Regions from separate parts of the Pseudomonas atacamensis genome, predicted to be linked through region 1. Evidence: riboswitches for the same ligand, from Rfam matches in the RefSeq annotation. Region 1 holds a riboswitch; each other region holds the start of a gene.
What was found. A riboswitch is a leader RNA that binds a small molecule or an ion and turns the genes downstream of it on or off. The one in region 1 is predicted to bind cobalamin.
Positions count from the first base shown of each region.

Region 2: another riboswitch for cobalamin. It lies ahead of cobO (cob(I)yrinic acid a,c-diamide adenosyltransferase); the one in region 1 lies ahead of cobW (cobalamin biosynthesis protein CobW).
Region 3: another riboswitch for cobalamin. It lies ahead of JWU58_RS11975 (ABC transporter substrate-binding protein); the one in region 1 lies ahead of cobW (cobalamin biosynthesis protein CobW).

Region 1 covers NZ_CP070503.1:3,336,052-3,342,513, forward strand. Annotated here, with positions in the region: gene cobN (cobaltochelatase subunit CobN) at 1-837, opposite strand, end outside; gene cobW (cobalamin biosynthesis protein CobW) at 841-1,905, opposite strand; cobalamin riboswitch at 2,005-2,216, opposite strand; cobalamin riboswitch at 2,996-3,214, shown strand; gene JWU58_RS15115 (CbtB domain-containing protein) at 3,338-3,535, shown strand; gene JWU58_RS15120 (CbtA family protein) at 3,547-4,248, shown strand; gene JWU58_RS15125 (cobalamin biosynthesis protein) at 4,245-4,658, shown strand; gene cobM (precorrin-4 C(11)-methyltransferase) at 4,737-5,483, shown strand; gene nfuA (Fe-S biogenesis protein NfuA) at 5,599-6,183, opposite strand; gene JWU58_RS15140 (fatty acid cis/trans isomerase) at 6,287-6,462, opposite strand, start outside.
Region 2 covers NZ_CP070503.1:4,270,039-4,276,500, forward strand. Annotated here, with positions in the region: gene JWU58_RS19440 (cobyric acid synthase) at 1-336, opposite strand, end outside; gene cobD (threonine-phosphate decarboxylase CobD) at 333-1,325, opposite strand; gene cbiB (adenosylcobinamide-phosphate synthase CbiB) at 1,318-2,226, opposite strand; gene bluB (5,6-dimethylbenzimidazole synthase) at 2,223-2,873, opposite strand; gene JWU58_RS19460 (cobyrinic acid a,c-diamide synthase CobB) at 2,870-4,270, opposite strand; gene cobO (cob(I)yrinic acid a,c-diamide adenosyltransferase) at 4,267-4,878, opposite strand; cobalamin riboswitch at 4,961-5,190, opposite strand; gene JWU58_RS19470 (hypothetical protein) at 5,353-5,937, shown strand; gene JWU58_RS19475 (PQQ-dependent sugar dehydrogenase) at 6,004-6,462, shown strand, end outside.
Region 3 covers NZ_CP070503.1:2,602,428-2,608,889, reverse strand. Annotated here, with positions in the region: gene JWU58_RS11995 (ABC transporter permease) at 1-800, shown strand, start outside; gene JWU58_RS11990 (ABC transporter ATP-binding protein) at 818-1,972, shown strand; gene map (type I methionyl aminopeptidase) at 2,086-2,877, opposite strand; gene JWU58_RS11980 (ParD-like family protein) at 2,874-3,101, opposite strand; cobalamin riboswitch at 3,222-3,415, shown strand; gene JWU58_RS11975 (ABC transporter substrate-binding protein) at 3,555-4,568, shown strand; gene JWU58_RS11970 (FecCD family ABC transporter permease) at 4,565-5,581, shown strand; gene JWU58_RS11965 (ABC transporter ATP-binding protein) at 5,578-6,342, shown strand.

The DNA of each region.
Region 1 (6,462 bases):
GCGCAGATGCGGCGCCTCGGGACTCGATTGGGCAAAACCGGTGGTGTTGAGAATCACCCCCGCCTCGACTTCATCCAGCCAGTCCTCGACCACCGACAGACAACCGGGTTCTTTCAGACTGGCCACCGCGATCGGCAGCGGATTGAGTCCGGCTGCCTGCAAACGCTGACAGAACACATCGATGAACGCCGTGTTCGCCGCCTGCAAATGCGAGCGATAAAACAACAGCGCCGCCACCGGTTGACCGGGTAGCCATTCGGCTTGCCAGTCGCTCAGGGCAGCGCTGTTTTTCTGTGGGTGATAAATCGCCGTGCGCGGCAGGGTTTGCGGCTCGCTCCACGGGTAATCGCGGGCAAACCATTGGTTGCCCAGGCAACGGAAGAAATCCAGTGCATTGCCCATGCCGCCCTGACGCAGAAATTGCCAGAGTCGATCGCGTACTTCGGCGCTGACCGTGCTCAAGTCGCTGAGCTCGGGGTCCGGACGGTCATCGCCGGGCACCAGAATCAGTTGCACGCCGCGTTCGGACAACTCGACCAGCCGCTCGACACCGTAGCGCCAATAGGCGATGCCGCCGTGCAGTGAGATCAGAATGACCTTGGCGTGGCGCAGCACTTCGTCGACATATAGATCGACCGAGGCATGATTCTGCACCTGCATCGGGTTGGCCAGACGCAGGCTCGGGTAGTCATCGGGCAATTGCTGCGCGGCCTCGGCGAGCAGCGCCAGGCTGGAATCGCCGCTGCACAGGATCACCAGCTCGGCGGGGGTTTGTCCGAGATCGGCAATGTTGTCGTCCGAGACGAATCCGCCGGGCTGGGTCCTGAGCAGGTGCATGGCTTAAACGCTGAGCGCAGCGCGCAATTGCGCTTCGAGTTGTGCGGCATCGAGTTCCTGACCGATCAGCACCAGACGCGTAACGCGCGCTTCTTCGGCGCCCCACTGACGGTCGAAATGCTTGTCAAAACGCGTGCCCACCCCCTGGATCAACAGGCGCATCGGCTTGTTCGGAATCGCCGCGAAGCCTTTCACGCGCAGAATGCCGTGTTGCACCACCAGTTGCGTCAGCGCATCGAGCAGCAGGCTTTCATCGGCTTGCGGCAATTCGATGGAGATCGAATCGAAGGCGTCGTGATCGTGATCGTCGTCATCACCGTCATGGTGGTGATCGTGGTGACTGTGGCGGCTGTCGATGTGCTCCTCGGAGCCGGCACCGAGGCCGATCAACACGTCGAGCGGCAGGCGGCCGTTGCTGGCTTCGATGATTTTTACCGCTGGCGGCAGCTCTTCGGCGACTTCAGCACGCACCCGAGCCAGATCTTCCGCGCTGGTCTGGTCGGCTTTGTTGAGGATGACCAGGTCAGCGCTGGCCAGTTGATCGGCGAACAGTTCATGCAGCGGCGACTCGTGATCAAGGTTCGGATCGAGTTTGCGCTGGGCATCGACCTGATCCGGGAACGCTGCGAAGGTGCCAGCAGCGACGGCCGGGCTGTCGACCACGGTGATCACCGCGTCAACGGTGCAGGCGCTACGGATTTCCGGCCACTGGAAGGCCTGCACCAACGGCTTTGGCAGGGCCAGGCCGGAGGTTTCGATAAGAATGTGATCAAGGTCACCGCGACGGGCGACCAGCTCGCGCATCACCGGAAAGAATTCTTCCTGCACCGTGCAGCACAGGCAGCCGTTGGCCAGTTCGTAAACACGGCCGCTGGCCTCTTCTTCGGTGCAGCCGATGGTGCATTGCTTGAGGATCTCACCATCAATGCCGAGCTCGCCAAACTCGTTGACGATCACCGCGATGCGCCGGCCCTGAGCGTTGTCGAGCATGTGCCGCAGCAGCGTGGTTTTGCCCGAACCGAGGAAACCGGTGACGATGGTGACGGGGAGTTTGGCCAGTGTTTTCATCGGTATGCCCTTTGGCAAGCGGCGGGCATACGGGACGAGAACCGGCAGCGCGCATGCACGCCGGAAGCATTCGCCACCGGATCACCCCGCCCGGTTGTAGTGAGAATCTGTGACGAGGCAGGTCTCCTGGCTGACGGCGTTCAGGCGCGAGACCTGGCGTTCATTGCGCCTTCCCGCTGGCTCATCGGTTGAGCTGGCAGTGGCGTGGCAACGAACATCACCGTTCACAGTTGCGGGGGCAGCCGCGGCTTTGACCGCGTTCCCTTCTTAGCTTCGGCGAGTGCCGAAGAACCTCGAAAGCGCAAGGCTACGCATGGGTCCGTCGTGGGTCAATGGTCGGTGAGTCTGAAACTGGGTGTATATCCGTTGCTGCGGTAACGGCTTCTTAAGGTTTTGCTCTTACAGCGAGTCCCTTTTTCAAACGCCGGAGTGCCGGCACAGCAAAAAGGAACCAAAAGGCTTTGCCCCGGCGTACGGCCCGCTCGCTGGAGCTCGGGGTACCTTCGTTACGGAGGGGCAAAAGATCAAAAGCAACAGCAAAAGCAAAAGCCAGATCAAAAGATCGCAGCCTTCGGCGGCTCCTACAGTTGGATCGCGTAACGCTTAAGGATAGGTCGGCTGTCAGGCCGCCTTCGCGAGCAGGCTCGCTCCCACAAAAGCAAAAGCAAAGCAGCGCAACTGCCCGCGGCGAAGCCGCACCACTCAACAATGAGCGCAAGCTCGAGTGCTCTTGATCTTGATCCACCGGCGACGTCGGAAGGCTGAGCGGAGGGATTGATCCGGGCGTGGGAGCGCAGCGACCGTCTGGCGCAGCCAGACACAGCGGAAGGAGGTGCAGCGAAGCAAACCCTAGCCGCTGCGCCCGGATCAGTCCCGCAGCGAAGGAGCCCGAGCCTGCGAGGGCCGAACGTAGGAGCAAGCCTTTTTGGGTACTTTTTCGGCGTTTGGAAAAAGTGCCTCGCCGTAAGGGCGAAACCGTAATCAGCAACACCCGCAGCAACGGATATACACACAAAAACATCAGAAAAACACCCCCACCGCAGCACCGAAAACTCCCCGGAAATTGACTAAAAACCCAAACCCATGTTCTCCTGCCCACCTTGTTACGGGTGCCCTTCACAGGGTGAAACGGGAAACCGGTGAATCATGTGCTTTACTCAAGGCCATGTCAGTCCGGTGCTGCCCCCGCAACGGTAAGCGAGCGAAGCGTCAGATCCACTGTGCCCCGGCATGGGAAGGTGATGCTTGCAGGTCGGCCTCGTGCCAACCCCTCGCGAGCCCGGAGACCGGCCCGCAACACCCAGCGCGCGCAAGCGTCGCTGACCACAAACAAACCCGCGGTGGGCGGGCGCTGTTCGAAATCCCTGCGTGCCGGGCTCGCAGGGATTTTCATGCGCTCTGTTTACCCGCTGACATTTCAGAGGGAAGCGCTATGTCGATCATCAGCAATACCGTCAGCCACACTGACCACATTTCCAGCAGCACCACACTCGGCCAACGCGTCGCCGCCGCCCTCTTCGCCTCGATCCTCGGTGCCAGCCTGGTCTGGTTCGCCGGTTTCTCGCACATCGAAGCGGTGCACAACGCCGCCCACGATACCCGCCACAGCGCCGCGTTCCCGTGCCACTGAGGCTTGCCGAGATGATCAAGCGTATTGCGCAAACCGCAGGCTTCACCGGCTTGCTGGCCGCCCTGCTGCTGACCCTGCTGCAGAGTTTCTGGGTATCGCCACTGATTCTGCAGGCCGAATCCTTCGAGAAATCCGAACCGGTCGCGCAAGTTCACGAACACGCCGCCGGCACCGCCGCCCACAGCCATGATGGCGAAGCCTGGGAGCCGGAAGACGGCTGGCAGCGCGTGGTCTCGACCACTGGCGGTAATCTGGTGGTGGCGGTGGGTTTCGCCCTGATGCTCGCCGGCCTGTACACCTTGCGCGCGCCAACCAAAACCTCGCAAGGGCTGCTCTGGGGTCTGGCCGGTTACGCGACGTTCGTACTCGCGCCGACCTTGGGCCTGCCACCTGAATTGCCGGGCACTGCGGCTGCCGATCTGGCTTCGCGGCAGATCTGGTGGATCGGCACCGCCGCTTCGACCGCCGTCGGCCTGGCACTGATCGCCTTCAGTCGTCACTGGCTGATGAAGCTTCTCGGTGTGGCGATTCTCGTCGTGCCGCATGTGATCGGCGCGCCGCAACCGCAGGTGCATTCGATGCTTGCCCCAGAGGCACTGGAAACCCAGTTCAAAATCGCTTCGCAGCTGACCAACGTCGCGTTCTGGCTGGCCTTGGGCTTGATCAGTGCATGGTTGTTCCGCCGCAAAAGCGCAGGCCCATATCAGGCATGACCGATGACCGCGCAGCGCCGACCTTCGTGGTCGGCCTCGGCTGCCAGCGCGGCTGTCCCGCCAGTACGCTGCGTGCTCTACTCGATCAAGCGTTGCAGGCGCACCGCATCGAGTTGCGAGCGGTCAAGGCTCTGGCGAGTATCGACCTCAAGCGCGACGAACCGGGGTTGCTGGAACTGGCCACACAATTGAACCTGCCGCTGCAGTATTTCAACAGTGCCGAGCTGGCGCCCTATCAACAGCGCCTCAGCCATCAATCGCAGATCGCCTTTGAACGCACCGGCTGCTACGGCGTGGCGGAAAGCGCCGCGCTGGCGCTGGCCGAGCAGTTGATTCAGGCGCCGGCAAAACTGCTGATCCACCGGCAGAAATATGCGCAGGCCACGCTGGCATTGGCCGGCGCTGCATAAAATCCCGATAATCCCCGCCATTGATCATGAGCACGCTTCATCTGCAGTGGGGCTGCGCCTCTTCACAAGGATTCAACGATGACCGTCTACTTCATCGGCGCCGGCCCCGGCGACCCGGAGCTCATCACCGTCAAAGGCCAACGGCTGATTCGCAGCTGCCCGGTGATCATTTATGCCGGCTCGCTGGTACCTGCCGCGGTGCTGGAAGGTCATCAGGCCGAAACCGTGGTCAACAGCGCTGAACTGCATCTGGAACAGATCATCGATCTGATCAAAACTGCCCATGCCCAAGGCCAGGATGTGGCCCGTGTGCATTCAGGAGATCCAAGTCTGTACGGCGCGATCGGTGAGCAGATCCGCTACTTGCGTGAGCTGAACATTCCTTTCGAGATCATTCCGGGCGTGACCGCGACGGCGGCATGCGCAGCGCTGCTGGGCGCCGAGCTCACTCTGCCGGACATCTCGCAAAGCGTGATTCTGACCCGTTACGCCGACAAGACCGCAATGCCCGCCGGCGAAGAGCTGGCCAGCCTGGCGCAACATGGTGCGACCATGGCCATTCATCTGGGGGTCAATCATCTGGAAAAGATACTGGTTGAACTGCTGCCGCATTACGGCGCGGACTGCCCGATTGCCGTGATTCACCGCGCAACATGGCCGGATCAGGACTGGGTCGTCGGTACACTGGCGGACATTGCCGCAAAGGTCGAGGCCAAGGGGTTTCGGCGTACGGCGTTGATTCTGGTCGGGCGGGTGTTGGGCAGCGAGGTGTTCAGCGAGTCTTCGTTGTATCGCGCCGGGCATGCGCATTTGTACCGACCGTGAGTGGAACGCGGAGCGTCCCGGGCTGCATGCCCACGCGGAGCGTGGGCATGATCAAGCCACAGGCATAAAAAAACGGCGCTCACGGGCGCCGTTTTTCATGTTCGCAGCGAACGCCTTAGTAGTAGGCGTTTTCTTTCTGCGTGTGATCGGTCACGTCGCGAACGCCCTTGAGCTCCGGGATGCGCTCGAGCAGAGTGCGCTCGATGCCTTCCTTCAAGGTCACGTCGGCCTGGCCGCAGCCCTGGCAACCGCCACCGAACTGCAACACAGCGATGCCGTCCTCGACCACATCGATCAGGCTGACCTGACCGCCGTGGCTGGCCAGCCCCGGGTTGATCTCGGTTTGCAGGTAGTAGTTGATGCGCTCGTTGACCGGGCTGTCGGCATTGACCATCGGCACCTTGGCATTTGGCGCCTTGATGGTCAGCTGGCCGCCCATACGGTCGGTGGCATAGTCGACAACGGCGTCGTCAAGAAACGCTTCGCTGAAGGAATCGATGTAAGCGGTGAAGCTTTTCAGCCCCAGCGCGGTATCTTCAGGCTTCTCTTCGCCCGGCTTGCAGTAGGCAATGCAGGTTTCGGCGTACTGGGTGCCAGGCTGGGTGATGAAGACACGGATGCCGATGCCCGGGGTGTTCTGCTTGGAGAGCAGATCGGCCAGGTAATCATGGGCGGCGTCGGTAATGGTAATAGCGGTCATAAAAACTCCTCGCAGGCTTGGGCGCAGTTTACGCCAATCGGCGCGACTGACAAAGTCCTAGTATTTTTGTCGGGAAAGAATCCCGGCATATGCCTGCGAATGCTCAAAGGTTCTCGTACCGGTTCATATCCAGCACACCCTCTTCCACCGGATCGGTTTCGTGGATGTACTGGCTCAGATCGTGAAAATACAGCCAGAACTGCGGATGACTGCGACGAATGCCCCAGCGTTCGACGATCTTGTCGAACCGATTGGCATCCCTGGCATTCTCCATGGCAT
Region 2 (6,462 bases), 930 kb from region 1:
TTGCATCGCGATGGCCTTGTAATCGTGATAAGCGACGGCGTTCATCGTCGTCACCGCGCGGCCATGAATGATCACTTGCGCGCCGGTGTCGCTGTTGGGCTTGAGCAATACCGGATTCATATCGGTGTGCGGTTCAAGACCGGCCGCTTGCGCCTGCACTGCCTGCGCGCGGCCGATCTCGCCGCCGTCAGCGGTGACTGCGCTGTTGAGCGCCATGTTCTGCGGTTTGAACGGCACCACCGCCACGCCCTGGCGGGTGGCCCAGCGGCACAACGCCGTCACCAAAGTGCTTTTGCCGGCATCGGACGTGGTGCCTTGCACCATCAGAGTGGTCATGGGTGGTCCTTGGTGAAAGCTTGCAAAGCCTGTTCGAGACGCAGCGCTTGCGCGGCATCCGCTGGCAGGCCGAAACGCACGCTGCTGTTGTGGCTGAACAGGCGCAGGAGGATGCCGCGCCGGGCGAGGAATTCGTGCAGCGCTTCGGCGTGCTCGGTGATCAGCCACTGAAACAGCGCGCAGCCACCCTGCGGTGCAAAACCGCAACGGGTCAGCAGCGCCGCCAACCGCTCGCTCGCTTCATCGCTGCGGATCCGCTGACGGGTATGGCCCTCGGTGTCTTGCAGGCACGCCGTACCGAGCACCCGCGTCGGCCCGCTCACCGCCCACGGCCCGACCTGTTCGGCGAGCAGTTTGAGCAACTTGCGCTCGGCCAGAACGAAACCGAGGCGCACCCCGGCCAGACCGAAAAACTTGCCGAACGAACGCAACACCACCAGCCCGACCTGATGCGCATAGGGCGCCAGGCTCAGTTGCGGCGTGTTGTCCATGAACGCTTCATCGACCACCAGCCAGCCGCCACGTTGCGCCAGCCGCGCATGCCAGTCGAGCAGGCGCGCCGGGGTCAGGCTGAGTCCGGTCGGGTTGTTCGGATTGACCACCACCAGCACATCAAGACTGTCGAGAAAGAATTCGACTTCCTGCTCGAGTACTTCACGGACAATGTAACCGCTGCGCCGCCACGCTTCGGCATGCTCGGCATAGCACGGCGACAACACGCCGACCTTGCCGGCCCGACGCAGACGCGGCAGCAGCTGGATAGCCATTTGCGAGCCGGCCACCGGTAGCACCTGCGCGGCGCCGTAATAATCGCAGGCGGCCTGTTCCAGTCCGTCATCGGTTTCCGGCAACCGCGCCCAGGCGCGTAGCGGGATCTCCGGGATCGGGAACGGCCATGGCGCGAGGCCGCTGGACAGGTCAAGCCAGTCGGCCTCGGCGATCCCGTAATCGAGTGCAGCCTTGCGCAGCCGGCCACCGTGCTCAAGCATAAAATTCCGCCCCCAGGCAAAGCATCAGCAGCCATAACCATACGCCGCGCTGGACCAATTGCCAGCCACGGTCGATGGAATCAGCATCGGCCGGCGCACCCTCGCCCAATTGCGGGCGCTCGTGCAGTTCGCCGTGATAGATCGCCGGGCCACCCAACTCGACGCCCAGCGCACCGGCACCGGCCGCCATCACCGGGCCGGCGTTGGGGCTGTCCCACTTTGGCGCCTGGGTGCGCCAGCACTTGAGCGCGAGTCGGGTTTTGCCGAGCAGCGCGTAGGTCAATGCCACCAGACGCGCAGGAATGTAGTTCAACACGTCGTCGATTTTCGCCGCCGCCCAGCCGAAACGCTCGAAGCGTTCGTTGCGATAACCCCACATCGCATCGAGGGTATTGCTCAAGCGATACAGAACCACGCCCGGCGCGCCGGCGACGACAAACCAGAACAGCGCAGCGAACACCGCATCGCTGCCGTTCTCCAGCACCGACTCAGTCGCGGCGCGGGCAACCGCAGTGCCGTCGAGTTCATCGGTCTGGCGACTGACCAGATAGCCGACGCGCTTGCGTGCCTCGTCCAGATCATCGGCGCGCAACGCCGCCGCAACCGGCGCGACATGTTCGCCGAGGCTGCGCATGCCGAGGGCGCAATACAACGCCAGGATCTCGACAATCCAGCCGACATAGGGCGCCCAGGAAAATGCTGTGGCGAGCAGAGTCAGCGGCAGCACCGCGAGCACCCACGCGGTCACGCCATGGCTGCGCCAGCCACGACCGCCAGCGTTGAAGCGTTGCTCAATGCGCCCGGCAAAATTGCCGAACGCCACCAGCGGATGCCAGCGTTTCGGTTCACCGAGCAGCGCATCCAGCGCTACCGCAGCGACACTCAGCAACGCCACACTCATTGACTCACTCCCCAATAATTTTCGTACAGCAGCTCGTTGAGCGGCCGCGCCTGCGCCCAGCCTTCAAGCACCAGCATCGGCGCCGGATAGAATTCCCTGACCGGGCCCAGACACAACACCGCCAGCGGCTTGGCACCGACCGGCAACTTGAGCAAATCCGCCAAGGCTTGCGGTTCGAACAGCGAGACCCAGCCCATGCCCAGGCCTTCAGCGCGGGAGGCCAGCCACAGATTCTGGATCGCGCAGGACAACGAGGCCATGTCCATTTCCGGCAAGGTGCGCCGACCGAAGATGTGCTTTTCGCGATCATCCATCAGCGCCGCGACCAGCACTTCTGCGCAATCGTTGATGCCTTCGACCTTGAGCTGCATGAACTCATCGCTGCGCTCGCCGAGGGCCTCGGCGGTGCGGATGCGCTCTTCTTCCACCAGATCGCGGATCTGCCCGCGCAGAGCGCGATCGCTGATGCGGATGAAGCGCCACGGCTGCATCAGGCCGACGCTCGGCGCTTGATGAGCGGCTTCGAGCAGACGACGCAGCAACTGCGGTTCGACGCTGCCGCCGGTGAAGTGGCGCATGTCGCGGCGTTCGGCGATGGCCTTGTAGACCGCCGCGCGTTCGGCTTCGGAGAATGTGTTGTCGGTCATGGCCCCATCGCTGGCAAGCCAGCTCCCACAGTGGGCGGTGCAATACCTGACGAAACGCAATCCCCTGTGGGAGCTGGCTTGCCAGCGATGGCGGTCTCAAGGCCGGGCGCAAACAGCGCAGCGACAGCCACAGGATTCGACGGGAAATAAAAGTGCACATAGGAAGCCGTCATCCGCCCCTCGCGATAAACCGCCTCAGCGCCGCGCCCGCCATTGGGACTCACCCCCCGGGCAATCGGCGTCAGCTCGGTGGTGGTCAGCGAATGATGATAGGTATGCCCACGCAACTCCCCTTCCGGCAGCTCAACCGCCTGCAACGCCAGCGCCGCGAGACGCTTCTGCATCGTTGCATCGCCCTTGAGCAAACCGACCAGCTCAGCACGGGTGCCTTCCACGTCGGTCAGCGAATGAAGCAGGTAAAGCATGCCGCCACATTCGGCGAGCAACGGCTTGCCCGCCGCGTGGTGCGCGCGGATTGCTGCAAGCATCGAGGTGTTCTGCGCCAGCGCGACGTGATGCAACTCTGGATAGCCGCCCGGCAGATACAGGCTGTCCGCCTCGGGCAATTGCGTGTCGCGGATCGGCGAGAAAAATTGCAGCTCGGCGCCCATCGCCCGCAGCAGATCGAGGCTGGCGCCATAGGTGAAGGCAAAGGCTTCATCGCGGGCGACGGCGATGCGCACACCATTCAATAAAGGCTCGGCGGCGATGAGGTCAGGCGCGGCGAATTCAACCGCCGGTGGCAGCGCGACTTGGCAACTGCTGGCCAGCGCATCGGCAGCCGCGTCGAGACGCAGATCCAGATCATTCAATTCGCTGGCCTGGACCAGACCGAGGTGGCGGCTCGGCAATTCGATGCCGGTCTCGCGGGACAGCGCACCGTACCAGCGCAAACCTTCGGTGAGGCTGCCTTCGAGCAATTGCGCATGGCGCAAGGTGCCGACGCGGTTGGCCAGCACGCCAGCGAACGGCAAGTCCGGCTGATACTTCGCCAGGCCCAGCGCCAAGGCGCCAAAGGTCTGCGCCATGGCGGTGCCGTCGATCACGCCGAGCACCGGCACACCGAAGTGGCGCGCCAGATCAGCGCTGGATGGCGTGCCGTCGAACAGGCCCATCACGCCTTCAATCAGAATCAGATCAGCCTCGGCGGCGGCTTCCCACAACAGGCGGCGACTTTCCTGCTCGCCGACCATCCACATGTCCAGTTGATACACCGGCGCACCGCTGGCGCGCTCGAGGATCATCGGGTCGAGAAAGTCCGGCCCGCATTTGAATACGCGCACCTTGCGCCCCTGATTGCGATGCAAACGGGCGAGTGCAGCGGTGACGGTGGTCTTGCCCTGACCGGAGGCCGGCGCGGCGATCAACACCGCCGGGCAGTGACGTGGTGGCTTCAAAGTTCGACGCCTTTCTGCGCTTTGATCCCGGCCTGGAAGGCGTGCTTGAGCATGCCCATCTCGGTGACCGTGTCGCCCATCTCGATCATTTCCGGCTTGGCGCCGCGACCGGTGACCACCACGTGCTGCATCGGCGGACGCGCCTGCAAATCGCTGAGCACCTGATCGAGATCGAGGTAGCCGTGCTTGAGGGCGATGTTCAATTCGTCGAGCACCACCAGACCGATCGAAGGGTCGCGCAACAATTCGCGCGAGACTTCCCAAGCGGCGGTCGCCGCGGCGATGTCGCGCTGACGATCCTGGGTTTCCCAGGTGAAGCCTTCGCCCATGACGTGGAAACGCACCTGCTCGGGGAAGCGGCGGAAAAACAATTCTTCGCCAGTGCTGTTGCGGCCCTTGATGAATTGCACCACGCCGCATTGCATGCCGTGGCCCATGGCGCGGGCGAGCATGCCGAATGCCGAGCTGCTCTTGCCTTTGCCGTTGCCGGTCAGCACCAGCACCAGGCCACATTCGTCGGGCGAGTTGGCAATGCGTTCGTCGATCACGGCTTTCTTGCGCTGCATGCGCGCCAGATGGCGTTCGTCACGCTCGGGGGAATCAGTCATGGGGGAGCTCTCCGTTGAGGCTGGATAACGGCGGGCAGGCACAAGAATAGACGGCAAAAAGCCTGGCATCGCCCACCGTGATGCCGTTGAGATGGATCAGGCCGGTCTCCGGGCTCATGAGCGGCGTTTCGCCTGACTGCGCGCCTTCCCGCTTCTTTCGAGGCAGTGGCTCAAGGCGCAGTTTTCACTCATTTACCGTTGCGGGGGCAGCGCCGGGATCGTCGTGGCTTCGCTTGAAGACCACACTCACCGGCTTCCCTGTTTCACTCTGTCGACGCGGGGCCACAGAGCACCTGAAACAAGCGGCGAAGGTTAGAGGGTTGGGGGTGGAGCGTCAATTGAAGAGGCGCTTTGCGCGCGAATAACTGCCGCTGATCAAATGTGCAGCGGCAATCTTGTGCCAGACTGTGACAAGTGATATCAAAGAGCCATGCTTTTTCCGAAAAGCCCACTACAACAATAAGGATGACGACGATGCAAGGCATGATCATCAGCAACCCGCGCTTGGAATTCCTGCGCCCGGTGCTGGAACGCTGGTTTGACTGTATCGATCGCTACAACACCGTTCGCGGCGACAACGACACGCCGTACTGGCACGACGAGAAAGCCAATCTGGGCCTGCTCGCGGCAGCGGCGTGGATGGCTGAAATGGTCACGCTGAACGACACCGCCACGCGCAAACAGAACGAAGAAGGCGAACGCAATGCCCGCGCCGATCTGTTAATTGCCGGCAGCGAAGACCGTGCATTCATTCAGGCCACGCAACGCTGGCCACGGGTCAACAACCTCAACCTGACCCAGGCCCTGCTCGACATCACCGTTGATGCCAAGCGCATCAGCTACGCAAGCGATCTCAAGCTCGGCTGCCTCTTCATCGCTCCGCAAAAAGCCCAGCACAGCGCCAGCCCTGAAGAACTGCAGGACATGGTCGACGACCTGCAAAAGGAACACACCTGCGCCGTGGCCTGGTATTTCCCCTACGCCTATCGCAAATTGCACAGCGACGCGGGCAACTATCATCCGGGCATCGCCGTGCTGTTCAAGGAAGCCCGCGGTTGAGCAGTTGAACCATCGGGCCTGCGCCCTCCTCTATGTTTAGGAATGCATTCATAGGGAAGATCAGCAATGCGCAAGGCCCCACTCGCTCTCATCATCGCCGTCGCTGGCGGGCTCGCTGCCTGCGGTGAAACCTCCAGCCTGCAAGTTTCCGACGGCACCGGTCCGTCACCGAAACTGCCCGAACCGAACAAGACACTGATCCCGACAGTCAACATCGCCCCGGCGGTGGGCTGGCCGGACGGCGCGAAACCGACCGCAGCGGCCGGCACCCAGGTCGCGGCGTTTGCCGAAGGACTCGATCACCCGCGCTGGCTCTACGTGCTGCCCAACGGCGATGTGCTGGTGGCGGAAACCAATGCGCCGCCCAAGCCCGATGACAGCAAAGGCATTCGTGGCTGGGTGATGAAGAAAGTCATGGGCAAGGCCGGTGCCGGCGTACCCAGCCCGAACCGCATCACCCTGCTGCGTGATGCCGACCACGATGGCGTCGCGGAAACCCGCACGGTGTTCCTGCAGAACCTCAAT
Region 3 (6,462 bases), 730 kb from region 1:
CCCCCAATGCCATGAGCCGGCGCATGCGTTTCGGCCTCTACGCTACGACTGGGCTGATCGGTCTGTTCCTGCTGTTGCCGATCGTGTTCATCGTCCTGCTGTCGTTCGGCTCCTCGCAGTGGCTGGTGTTCCCGCCACCGGGCTGGACGCTGAAATGGTACGGCCAGTTCTTCTCCAATCCCGACTGGATGAACGCCGCTGCCGCCAGCCTCAAGGTCGCCGTGCTGACTACGATCTGCGCCGTGGCCCTCGGTCTGCCGACCGCGTTTGCGCTGGTGCGCGGGCGCTTTCCCGGCCGCGAGATGCTCTACGGCCTGTTCACCCTGCCGATGATCGTGCCGCTGGTGATCATCGCCGTGGCGGTGTACGCGCTGTTTCTCAAGCTCGGCTATACCGGGACCATGTTCGCCTTCGTCGTCAGCCATGTGATCGTCGCGCTGCCATTTACCATCATCTCGATCATCAACTCGCTGAAGCTGTTCGATCAGTCGATTGAAGACGCGGCGGTAATCTGCGGTGCCTCGCGCTTGCAAGCGGTGTTCAAGGTGACGTTTCCGGCGATCCGCCCGGGCATGGTCGCCGGCGCCCTCTTCGCCTTCCTCGTCTCGTGGGACGAAGTGGTGCTCAGCGTGATGATGGCAAGCCCGACTCTGCAAACCCTTCCCGTGAAAATGTGGACCACCCTGCGCCAGGACCTGACCCCGGTGATCGCCGTCGCTTCGACGCTGCTGATCGGCCTGTCGGTATTGGTCATGGTGATCGCCGCCGCCCTGCGCCGGCGCAACGAAATCAGCGCCTGAGCGCCCAGGAGTACGACATGAGTGCCGTGATCAAAGACGCATCCCAGCAGAACGACAAACCCCTGGTCAGCCTGCGCAACCTGAACAAGCACTACGGCGATTTTGCTGCCGTCGATAACATCTCGCTGGACATCAAGGACGGCGAATTCCTCACCTTCCTCGGCTCCAGCGGCTCGGGCAAAAGCACCACGCTGTCGATGCTCGCCGGGTTCGAAACACCGAGCAGCGGCGAGATCCTCGTCAACGGCCAGTCGCTGGTCAACGTGCCGCCGCACAAGCGTGACATCGGCATGGTCTTCCAGCGCTATTCGCTGTTCCCGCATCTGTCGGTGCGCGACAACATCGCCTTCCCTCTGGCCATTCGCAAACTGGCGACGGCCGAGCGCGAAAAACGCGTCGATGCGATGTTGAAGCTGGTGCAGCTCGAACAGTTCGCCCATCGCCGCCCTTCGCAACTGTCCGGCGGTCAGCAACAACGTGTCGCCATCGCCCGGGCGCTGGTTTACGAGCCACGCATCCTGCTGATGGACGAACCGCTGGGCGCGCTGGACAAGAAGCTGCGCGAGGACTTGCAGGATGAACTGCGCCAGCTGCACCGGCGCCTGGGTATCACCATCGTTTACGTGACCCACGACCAGGAAGAAGCCATGCGGCTGTCGCAACGCATCGCGATTTTCAGCCACGGCAAGATTGTCGGCTTGGGCAGCGGGTATGACCTTTATCAGAATCCGCCGAATGCGTTTGTCGCGTCGTTTCTGGGCAATTCGAACTTCCTCAAGCTCAAGGCACAAGGCAATGCGGCAGCGAGTTTCGAGGGTCAGTCGTTGTCGATTCGGCTGACGTCCGGGTTGCACACTGATCAGGATGTGCTGCTGATGGTGCGTCCGGAAAAGGCCTTGGCGCTGAGCACGCAGCAGGCGCTGGATGAGCCGCTGGCGGCAGGCTGGAATGAGGTATCGGCGAATGTTGTGGAGGTGCTGTTTCTCGGTGAGAGCCAGACGTGCAGCGTGGTCACTGCGGGCGGGACGTCGATGACGGTGAAAGCCCTGTCGGCAGCGGGCATGCCACTCAAGGCCGGCGATCCGGTACGAGTGCGCTGGGCGACGGCGGATGCTTGTGTTTACACCGAATGGACCGAGAGCGATTTGAACAAGGCAGCAGGTGCTCACTGAGGACACCTGTTGGAGCTGCCGCAGGCTGCGATTTTTTGATCTTGCTGTTAAAAACAAGATTAACAGATCGCAGCCTCGTTTCACTCGACAGCTCCTACAGGGTTTCACGGTGCTCAGAGGATCGGGACAAAACCCTCAATCTCATCCGGCCAAGCCGTCAGCACTTCAAACCCGCTCTCCGTCACCGCGACCATATGCTCCCACTGCGCCGACAACGAGCCATCCTTGGTCAGCACCGTCCAGCCATCCGGCATGTTCTTCACATGGCGTTTGCCGGCATTGAGCATCGGTTCCACGGTGAAAATCATCCCGGCCTTGAGCTTCAGCCCTTGATTGGGAAAGCCGTAATGCAGGATTTGCGGTTCGTCGTGATAGACCTTGCCGATGCCATGGCCGCAGTACTCGCGTACCACGCTGAAGCCCTCCGCCTCCGCCAGGCTCTGGATCGCGTAACCGATATCGCCCAGCGTTGCACCCGGTTTCACTGCGCGAATGCCCGCGCACATCGCGTCGTAAGTGGTCTTGATCAGGTGCTGCGCCTCGGGGCTCGCCTCACCCACGACATACATGCGGCTGGTATCACCGAACCAGCCATCCTTGATCACGGCGATGTCGAGGTTGACGATGTCGCCGTCTTTCAATGGCGTACCCGATGGAATCCCGTGGCACACCACGTCATTGACCGACGCGCAGACGGTTTTCGGAAAGCCGTGATAACCGACGTTGGCCGGCACGGCTTTCTGCACATTGACGATGTAATCGTTGCACAACCGGTCCAGCTCATCGGTGGTCACCCCGGCCTTCACATGCGGCACCAGCATTGCCAGCACTTCAGCGGCGAGTTTGCCGGCGGCGCGGGATTTTTCGATGTCGGCCGGCGTGTTGATCTTGATCTGGTTTCTCATGCGCTGACGGCTTCCTGAGTCAGTTGTTGCAGATCCAGTCCGCCGTTCTGTTCGGCGCGGATCAGCAGGCGGCAAATGGCGCTGTGGTCGAGCTTGGGATGCAGCTCGGCGAGCATGCCGATGCGCATCCAGTGCTCGGCCTGCGCGTTGATCGAGCGGCTGAGGGCGTTGCTGGAGATGCGCAGGTTCTCGTGCATGTCCTCTGAAATTTTTACGATGCCCATATATGAATCCGATACGATGTGTATATGGAACGTATATTAATCAGTGCATACGGCCGATTGCAATGCCAACGGCAAAATCGACGCTGTGGCAGATTCGCCTCCCCCTCCACCGCGCAAATCGACTACCATGCCGCCGCCGGTTTCCACACGGAATTAATAGGGAATCCGAAATGCTTGCACAGCATCAATCGGAACTGCCCCCGCAACTGTAGGTGCCGAGCCTGCTCCTCGACTGCCACTGGGTGAATCCCGGGAAGGCCGGAGCGTGGCGATGACGCATCAGTCAGGAGACCTGCCGGCACAGTGACTGACTAACCGGCGGGGTGTCCGGGAAGGACATCGTGCCGTGCTTGTTTTCACTATGCCGGCCTTGCGCAGTTTCCACGACCGCGCACGAGGTGTGTTTCCAACCGTACCCGCCCGCTCCCGTACGGTTCCCCTGGAGACTGCCCCATGCTGCTGCCCCGCGTTGCCACCCTGCTCACCGCTCTGAGCCTTTGCGCCCTGGCGCAAGCGGCGCCGACTGCGTATCCGCTGACCGTGGAAAACTGTGGCAGCAGCCTGACCTTTCAGCACGCGCCTGCGCGCACGGTGACCATCGGCCAGGCCGGCACCGAAATGCTCTACGCCTTGGGTCTGGGCGACAAGGTCGTCGGCACCTCGCTGTGGTTCAATGACGTGCTGGGCACATACAAAGTACAGAACGACAGGATCGAGCGCCTCGCCGACAACGAGCCGAGTTTCGAAGCGGTGATCGCCAAACGCCCGGAGCTGGTTGCCGTCGAGCTGGAATGGATGGTCGGCCCGCAAGGCGCGGTCGGCACCCGCGAGCAGTTTCATGAACTGAAGATTCCTACCTATCTGCTGCCCTCCGATTGCGAAGCCAAGGACAACCTCGTCGGTTCGGACGGCACGCGGCTGGCGCCGTTTCGCATCGACAGCATCTACAAAAGCGTGAGCCAACTGGCGGCGATTTTCGATGTGCAGGCGCGTGGCGAGCAACTCAATGAGCAGCTCAAAGCCAGCCTCGCGCAGTCGATCGCCACGGCGAAAAAGCAGCAGCGCAAAGACGTCAGCGCCCTGGTGTGGTTCTCCAGCGCCGAGATGGACATCGAGCCGTTCGTGGCCGGGCACAAAGGCGTTCCCGATTTCATGCTCAGCACCCTCGGCGTGCGCAACGTCGTCGAGTCGGATGAAGAATGGCCGACCGTCGGCTGGGAAACCATCGCCAAGGCCAACCCGACATTTCTGGTGATCGCGCGCATGGATCGTCGACGTTTCCCGGCGGACGACTATCAGAAGAAACTCGCCTTCCTGCGCAGTGATCCGGTGACGCGCAACATGGACGCGGTCAAGCACAACCGCATCATCATCCTCGACGCCATGGCCATGCAGGCCAGCCTGCGCACCTTCGACGGCCTCGCACAACTGGCCAGCGCGATCAACGGCTACGACCTGTCGCCATGAGCAGACGCCTGATCCGTTTGCTGCTGGTGCTGTTGACGCTGTCGGTCGCGCTGATCGGCGGCGTGGCCATTGGTGAGACTTCAATCGAGCCGAGCGTGGTGTTGCAGGTGCTGGGCAACAAGCTGTGGGGCGCCGGTTATGTGCTCGACCCGATCGACGAAGGCATTGTCTGGAACTATCGCCTGACCCGCGCGCTGGTCGCGGCGGCCTGCGGCGCCGGCCTGGCGACGTCCGGGGTGATTCTGCAATCGCTGCTGCGCAATCCGTTGGCCGATCCGTATCTGCTGGGGATTTCCGCGGGTGCCTCGACTGGAGCGGTAATGGTCGCCCTGCTTGGCGTCGGCGCCGGGGCGATTTCATTGTCGGTCGGTGCGTTTGCCGGCGCGGTGACCGCGTTCGTGCTGGTGATCCTGTTGGCGCGGGTCAGCGGCTCGGCCAGCGGCACCGGGCAGATCATTCTGGCCGGGATTGCCGGCTCGCAGCTGTTCAACGCCCTCACCGCGTTTCTGATCACCCGCTCGGCCAGCTCGGAACAGGCGCGCGGGATCATGTTCTGGTTGTTGGGCAATCTCGGCGGCGTGCGCTGGCCGTCGGTGTGGCTGGCGGTGCCGGTGGCGGTGTTGGGGTTGGTTGTTTGTCTGTGGCATCGCCGGGCGCTGGATGCGTTCACCTTTGGCGCGGATTCGGCGGCATCCCTCGGCATTCCAGTGCGCCGTGTGCAGATTCTGTTGATTGGCTGCGCCGCGCTGGTGACGGCGGTGATGGTGTCGATCGTCGGCTCGATCGGTTTTGTCGGCCTGGTGATTCCCCATGCCGCGCGGTTGTTGCTCGGCACCGGCCATGCGCGTCTTCTGCCCGCCAGTGCGCTGGGCGGCGCGGTGTTTCTGATCGCCGCCGATGTGCTGTCGCGCACCCTGATCAAGGGTCAGGTGATCCCGGTCGGCGTGATCACCGCACTGGTCGGCGCGCCGGTGTTCGCGCTGATTCTGGTGGGCCGGAGATCGGCGCGATGAACACGGTTCTGAGTTGTGCGGGTGTGGGCTTCAAAGTGCGCGGTGCCGAGTTGCTCAATGGTGTCAGCCTCGACGTTCAGCGCGACGAGACTCTCGGCATTGTCGGGCCGAACGGTTCGGGGAAATCCACTTTGCTGAAGCTGCTCGCCGGCTTGCGTGAACCGAGCGCGGGCCATGTGCAGCTCGGAGGTCAGGCGCTGGGCAAAATGTCGCGGCGCAGCATCGCGCAGACACTCGCGGTGGTTGAGCAACAGGCCGATACCGACGATGGCATTCGCGTGTTCGACGCGGTGGCGCTGGGGCGCACGCCGTGGTTGTCGGCGCTGCAACCGTGGTCGCCGGCCGATGAAGCCATCGTCGAGCAAGCGCTGGTCGACGTCGACGCCGTGCACCTGCGCAACCGCCTCTGGCGCAGCCTCTCCGGCGGTGAACGCCAACGCGTGCACATCGCCCGCGCACTGGCGCAGCGCCCGCAGATCCTGCTGCTCGACGAGCCGGCGAATCACCTCGACATCCAGCATCAGTTGAGCATTCTGCAAGTGGTGCGCGCACTGCCGGTGACTACGTTGATCGCCTTGCACGATCTCAATCAGGCGCTCAAATGTGATCGCCTGGCGGTGTTGGAGCGCGGGCGTCTGGTGGCATTGGGCGAGCCGCTGCACGTGCTGACGCCGGAGCGATTACAGACGACTTTCGGCGTCAGGGCGCACTATCTGACGGACCCGTTCGATGGTGCGCCGATATTGCGCTTCCTTGCCTGATGCATGTGTAGCTGACACACCACTTTCGCGAGCAGGCTCGCTCCCACAAGGAGTTTGTGTGTTGCCGTGAATGACAGGGGGAACGCGAATTCTGTGGGAGCGAGCCTGCTCGCGAAGGCG